DNA from 2 places in the Nocardioides sp. WS12 genome. Region 1 is predicted to be linked to the other one. Evidence: riboswitches for the same ligand, from Rfam matches in the RefSeq annotation. Region 1 holds a riboswitch; the other holds the start of a gene.
What was found. A riboswitch is a leader RNA that binds a small molecule or an ion and turns the genes downstream of it on or off. The one in region 1 is predicted to bind cobalamin.
Positions count from the first base shown of each region.

Region 2: another riboswitch for cobalamin. It lies ahead of HRC28_RS02960 (ABC transporter substrate-binding protein); the one in region 1 lies ahead of cobN (cobaltochelatase subunit CobN).

Region 1 covers NZ_CP053928.1:3,831,964-3,835,369, reverse strand. Annotated here, with positions in the region: gene HRC28_RS18535 (AMP-binding protein) at 1-1,271, shown strand, start outside; gene HRC28_RS18530 (hypothetical protein) at 1,238-1,786, opposite strand; cobalamin riboswitch at 1,771-1,925, shown strand; gene cobN (cobaltochelatase subunit CobN) at 1,956-3,406, shown strand, end outside.
Region 2 covers NZ_CP053928.1:663,736-667,141, forward strand. Annotated here, with positions in the region: gene HRC28_RS02950 (hypothetical protein) at 1-252, shown strand, start outside; gene HRC28_RS02955 (RNA polymerase subunit sigma-70) at 323-1,348, shown strand; cobalamin riboswitch at 1,468-1,651, shown strand; gene HRC28_RS02960 (ABC transporter substrate-binding protein) at 1,709-2,716, shown strand; gene HRC28_RS02965 (iron chelate uptake ABC transporter family permease subunit) at 2,716-3,406, shown strand, end outside.

The DNA.
Region 1 (3,406 bases):
GGCTGAGTCCCGACGAGGTGCAGTACATCGTCGAACACTCCGGGGCGCGGGTCCTCTACATCGACCCCGAACTGGAGGAGTCGCTCGCTGACGTGAAGTGCGAGCAGAAGTTCGTGATCGGCGACGACGATGCGCTCTACGCGGCCGAGGGCGCAGAGCCGCAGCCGTGGGAGTACGACGAAGGGGCGACGGCCACCATCAACTACACCTCCGGTACGACGGCACGACCCAAGGGCGTCCAGATCACCCACCGCAACATCTGGATCAACGCGCTCACCTTCGGACTGCACGCGCAGCTCAACGACCGTGACGTCTACCTGCACACGCTGCCCATGTTCCACGCGAACGGCTGGGGGATGCCGTTCGCGATGACCGGTATCGGTGCCCAGCACATCGTGCTGCGCAAGATCGACGGTGCCGAGATCCTGCGCCGGGTCCGTGATCACGGTGTCACGGTGATGTGTGCCGCTCCGGCGGTCGCGGCCGCCGTACTCGAGGCGGCGCAGACGTGGGAGGGCGAGATCCCCGGCCGGGACCGGGTGCGGATCATCATGGCCGGTGCCCCGCCGCCGACGAAGACCGTCGTGCGGGTCGAGGAGGATCTCGGCTGGGAGTTCATCCAGATCTACGGCCTCACCGAGACCTCGCCGCTGCTGACCTTCAACCGCACCCGCGCCGAATGGGACGACCTGACGGCACCGGAGCGCGCGGCGAAGCTGACGCGTGCGGGTGCTCCGGCCCTGGGCGTCCGGCTGAAGACCGATGAGTCCGAGGAGGGCGCGGGCGAGGTGCTGGCCCGGTCGAACGTCGTGCTCGAGGGGTACTGGGAGCAGCCGGAGGAGTCGGCGGCCGCGCTGAAGGACGACTGGTTCCACACCGGTGACGGCGGCTACCTCGGCGACGACGGCTACCTGACGATCGCGGATCGCAAGAAGGACGTGATCATCACCGGCGGCGAGAACGTCACGTCGATCGAGGTCGAGGACACGCTGTTCTCCCACCCGGCCGTGGCCGAGGTCGCAGTGATCGGCGTCCCCAGCGAGAAGTGGGGCGAGACGATCAAGGCGCTCGTGGTCCTGACCGCCGACGCCACCGCGGGCCCCGAGATGGAGGCCGAACTGATCCGCTGGTGCAAGGACCGGCTGGCTGGCTACAAGTCACCGACGTCGGTGGAGTTCCGCGACGAACTGGCCCGCACGGCGACCGGCAAGTTGCAGAAGTTCAAGCTGCGCGCGCCCTACTGGGACGGGTTGAACCGCCAGGTGAACTGAGCGGTCGGGACGAGCGAGGCAGTCCAGCCGGCAGCCTGCCAGGCGGCGACGGTCTCGCCTGCCCAGGCGGACACCGCGGCGTCGGCCGAGTCGATGACGTCGATCTCGGTCGTCACCGGCGCTGCTGCGGGGACGAGCGGCTGACCACTGATCGGGTCGGTCAGGTCGGGTCCGCCGTCGACGCAGGTCGCGCGGACCAGGCCGATACCGAGGCGCCGCTGGTTCAGGGCGAGGCTCAGCGCGGCGATGCCGGCGTCGCCGTACCCGACGACCGAGAGGCCGTCCGGCGGGTGCACCGAGGACTCGCGGGCATAGCGAACCGAACGCAGCAGATCGCCTCCGTCGGCCCACGTCGGTACGACGACACGAACCTTCCCGCGGGTGGCGATCCGGCTGGCGAGCGCCGCCACGGCGTCGGGGTCGGACCGCACCGCCGGATGCCACAAGAGGAGGGTGTCTGCGTTCGGGTGTCCGTGTACCGCGACCTGGATGCCGGGCGACTGCTGTGTGACCACGGGACCACCGTAGGCTGAGCACCCACATGTCCGTGGCACAGGAACCCGGTGCGAGACCGGGGCGGTTCCGCCACTGTGATCCCAGCTGAGCAGATCGGCACGGGTGAGCCAGACACTGGTCGCGGACATCAGCCACCGATCGAGGGGCGCGAACCCCGAGGAGGAACCTGTGCGCATCGCACTCCTGTCCACGTCCGACACCGACCTGCTCTCTGCCCGATCGAGCGGCGGCGACTACGGCTGGGGCAACCCCAACCGCTCGGACCTTGCTGATCTGGTCGCGCTGGCCGAGGGTGCCGACCTGGTCGTCCTGCGCCTGCTCGGCTCCCCGCAGCAGTACGACGCCGAGCTGGCCGCGTTGCGCGGCACCGGGCGTCCGCTCGTGGTGCTCGGCGGCGAGCTCACGCCGAGCGCGGAACTGATGGAGACCTCGACGGTCCCGGTCGGTGTCGCCGCTGAGGCGCACCGCTACCTCGCCGAGGGTGGCCCGCGGAACCTGGCGCAGTTGCACGCCTTCCTCTCCGACACCGTGTTGCTGACCGGTGAGGGGTTCGAGGCGCCAGAGGTGATTCCGGCGTGGGGGATCCTCGAGCGCCCGGAGGTTTCGAGGCTCGCTGACGCTCGCACCTCAACCACCGGGCACCTCGCGAAGGTGGGGGTGCTGTTCTACCGGGCGCACCACGCGAGCGGGAACACGGACTTCGTGCACGCGCTGTGTGACGCGATCGACGCGACGGGTGATGCCATCGGCGTGCCGGTGTTCGCGGGTTCGCTGCGCGCGGCGCCGGACGAGTTGTTCACGGCCCTGGGTGACCTCGACGCGCTGGTCGTCACGGTGCTGGCTGCCGGTGGCAGCACGCCCGCTGCTGTCAGCGCCGGTGGCGACGACGAGACGTGGGACGTGGAGCGGATCGCTGCGCTCGACGTGCCGGTCCTGCAGGGCCTGTGCCTGACCAGCAGCCGCGAGGAGTGGGAGGCCTCCGACGACGGCGTCACGCCGCTCGACTACGCCAACCAGGTCGCCATCCCCGAGTTCGACGGCCGGATCAGCACCGTGCCGTTCTCCTTCAAGGAGATCGACCCCAACGACCCGGCCGGCCTGCCGTCGTACGTCGCGGACGCGGAGCGCTCGGCCCGGGTCGCCGGCCTCGCGGTGAACTACGCCCGCCTCCGCTCGGTGCCGCAGAACGAGAAGAAGCTCGCGCTGATGCTCAGCGCCTACCCGACCAAGCACGCCCGCATCGGCAACGCCGTCGGCCTCGACACCCCGGTGTCGACCGTCCGCCTGCTGCTTCGGCTGAGGGATGCGGGCTACGACCTGGGGTCGGACAATGTCGTGACCCGCGTACTCGGGGATTTCGAGGCTCGCTGCGCTCGCACCTCAATCACCGAGGCGGAGACCGAAGCCGGTGATGCCCTCATTCACGCCCTCATCGCGGCGGGTGGGCAGGACGAGGAGTGGCTGACGCAGGCGCAGTTGACCGACGCGCACGTGCGGATCACCAAGGCCGACTACGACGCCTGGACCACCGACGTCCCGGCCGACCTGCGCGACGCGATGGTCGAGGCCTGGGGCGAGTCCCCGGGCTCGCTGTTCATCAACGACGCGGGCGAGATCGT
Region 2 (3,406 bases), 2.0 Mb from region 1:
ATCGACACGTCGCGGTTCGACCGGCTTCTCTTCCGTTACCGCGCAACGGACACCTACGGCATCAGCCACTACGTCGTTCGCTACCGCCTGGGCTCCAACTCCGCGCCGTGGATGGCAAGCGCGAGGTGGCTCCACCTCACCCAGACGTCCGTCAGTCGCGTTCGAAGCCCCAGCCGCACCTGTTTCAAGGTCACTGCGGTGGACCGTGTCGGCCACCGCGACACCGCGATCAGGTGCGTACGCGGCAGGTAGCGGACCGATCACTTCTCCGCAGCTCGACCGTCGTTACCTGCGACAGTTCAAGCGACCACAGGAGTGAACCGTGGAGACAACCGCACCAACCCCGACCGGGCCGATCGGCGCCGATGAAGCCGAGTTCATGCAGGCAGCGCGCACCGATGACGGTGGTCGGTTCGCGTTGCTCACCGAACGCTTTCGACGCGAACTGCTGGTCCACTGCTACCGCATGCTTGCGTCGTACGACGACGCGCAGGACCTCACGCAGGAGACCTTCCTTCGCGCGTGGGCGAAGCGGGAGTCCTTCCAGGGGCGGGCGTCGTTGCGCACCTGGCTGTACCGGATCGCGACCAACGCCTGCCTGGACTTCATCGAGAAGAGGCGTGACCGTACGCCCGTGCCGGCCGATCTGCACGGCGTGGGCGGGACGGGCACGGAGGTGCTCTACCTGCAGCCGTGGCCCGATGGCCAGCCGGACGACCCGTACACCCAGGTCGTGGCCCGGGAGACCATCGAACTGGCGTTCATCGTGGCCGTGCAGCACCTGCCCGCACGGCAGCGCGCCGTACTCATCCTGCGCGACGTGCTCGGCTGGCCGGCCCAGCAGACGGCCGACGCCCTTGAACTCACGCTGGCCTCGGCCAACAGCGCGCTCGCGCGGGCCCGGGCCACGATGCGCCAGCACCTGCCGGATGGTCGGCTCGACTGGAGTGCCCGCGCGGGGCAAGGGTTGAGCGAGGCGGAGCAGACCCTGGTGTCGAGGTACGTCGAGCATCTCGAGAACCTCGACCTCGACGGGTTGGCGGACCTCCTGCGCGACGACGTGAGGTTCGCGATGCCGCCGCAGGTCGGCGTGTGGGTCGGTCGCGCAGCGGTCGTCCAGACCTGGATCGACGGCGGGCTCGACAAGCTGGAGCCGACCGCGTTCCGGTGCCTGATCACGACGGCGAACGGCCAGCCGGCCGTGGCGGCGTACCACCGTTCGCCCGGCGCCACGACCTACGAAGCGCTGGCCCTGGACGTGCTGCGGGTCGAGGGTGGGCTGGTCGCCGAGATGCTCACCTTCGGGCCCGAGATGTTCGAGCGCTTCGGCTTGCCGGAGGAGCTGTGAACCGAACCTGCCGGGCGTCGTACCAACCAAATTCGGGGCACCTCGGCTGATACCGCCCCGAAAATGGTTGGTACGACGCACACGAGTGACGTGCGACTGAGGGTTGCCTGAGTTGGCCCTGCTAAGTTCGCAGCGCCAGTCGTACTCCGAAGGGAGTCAGGGAACCCGGTGAGAATCCGGGACTGACGCGCAGCGGTGAGGGTGACGGGCGAGGCACTTTGCCACTGGATCAATGCGATCCGGGAAGGCGCTTCGTCTGGATGATCCCGAGTCCGAAGACCTGCTGGCCGTGGGCGACAACGTCCGCGTGATCTGTCCAACAGGCCTCGCGACAAAGGTCTCGACATGAGATGAGAACTCATGATGCGCATTTCCCGACCCCTGGCGACCCTTGCCTCCGTCTCGCTCCTGACGGTGCTCACCTCGGTGCTCACCGCCTGCGCGGGCGCTCCGTCCGAGGAGAAGGCGTCGTCCACCACGGATGGGTACCCGGTCGAGGTCACCACCTGTGGCTTCACCTCCACCCTCGACGCCAGGCCCACCCGGGCGATCACGATGAACCAGGGCGCGACCGAGGTCGCGCTCGCTCTCGGCGTCGAGGACCAGCTCGCAGGAACGGCGTACATCGATGACGCCGTCCCCGCGAAGTGGAAGGAGGCCTACGACGCGGTGCCGGTCCTCTCCGAGCAGTACCCCGACCACGAGACCGTCATCAGCGCCAAGCCGGACTTCGTCTACGGCTCCTACATCAGTGCGTACGACGACGAGGCCGCTGGTTCGCAGAAGCAGCTGGAGGACCTGGGCATCGCGTCGATGACCTCGCTCTTCGGGTGCGGCGACGGCGACGCGAAGCCCGTCGGTGGCACCACGTTCGAGACCGTCTGGGACGAGATCGACCTGGTGGCGAAGGCGTTCGGCGTCCCGAAGCGGGCCGAGACGATCCGCACCGAGCAAGCGGCGGTGCTCGAGGAACTCGCGGCCGAGAAGCCCGGCGCTGGCGTCGACGTGTTCTGGTACGACTCGGGCGACAAGACGCCGTACGTCGGCACCGGGGAGGGCGGCCCGCAGCTGATCCTGGATGCGGTCGGCGCGACCAACGTGTTCGCGGACATCCCGCACGGCTGGACCGATGTCGCGTGGGAGAAGGTCATTGCGGCCGACCCCGACGTGATCGTCCTGGCCGACGCCTCGTGGTCGACGGCGAAGGAGAAGATCGCCTACCTCAAGAATGATCCCGTGCTCAGCACGATGCGTGCCGTGAAGGCCGGGGCATTCGTCGCCTTGCCGTTCTCGGAGACCACGCCGGGAGTGCGGCTCGCTGATGGCGCCGTCAACGTCGCCGGGCAGCTCGAGGAATTGAAGCGCTGATGTCCGTGGCGCTTTCGTCGCGCCGGGCCCTCGGGCTCGGCGCGACCGGTGGCCTGCGCGTGATCAGCCTGGGCGCGCTGCTCGTCGGTGTGCTGGTGGTCAGCGTGGTGATGGGCGTGGGGATCGGGTCGGTCCCGATCCCGACCTCGACGGTGCTCGAGGTCATCGCCCAGCGCTCGGGCTTCGGCGGGGACGTCTCCCTGCTCGACGACCAGATCGTGTGGCAGTTGCGGATGCCCCGGGTCCTCGGTGCCGCGGCCACGGGCGCGGCGCTGGCGCTCGTCGGTGTGGTGCTGCAGTCACTCACCCGCAACGACCTCGCGGATCCCTACCTGCTGGGCATCTCCGGCGGCGCGGCCGTCGGTGCCGTCAGCGTGCTGGTGCTCGGTGTCTCGGTCGGCGGCCTGCTCGCCACCACGATGCTCACCCTCGGTTCGTTCCTCGGCGCCCTCGGCGCCCTCGCCGCGGTCCTGCTGCTCGCGACCGGGCGGGCAGGCGACCTGCCGCCGGCCCGCACGGTGCTGGCGGGTGTGGCGATCGGGCAGGTGTGCGCGGCGTACACGTCCTTCGTCACGATCATGAGCGGCGACCACGACGCCGCCCGCCGCGTGCTGGCCTGGACGATGGGATCGCTGGCCGGCCTCCGTTGGGACTCGGCGATCCTGCTGCTCGTCGTCGCCGTGGTGGCGT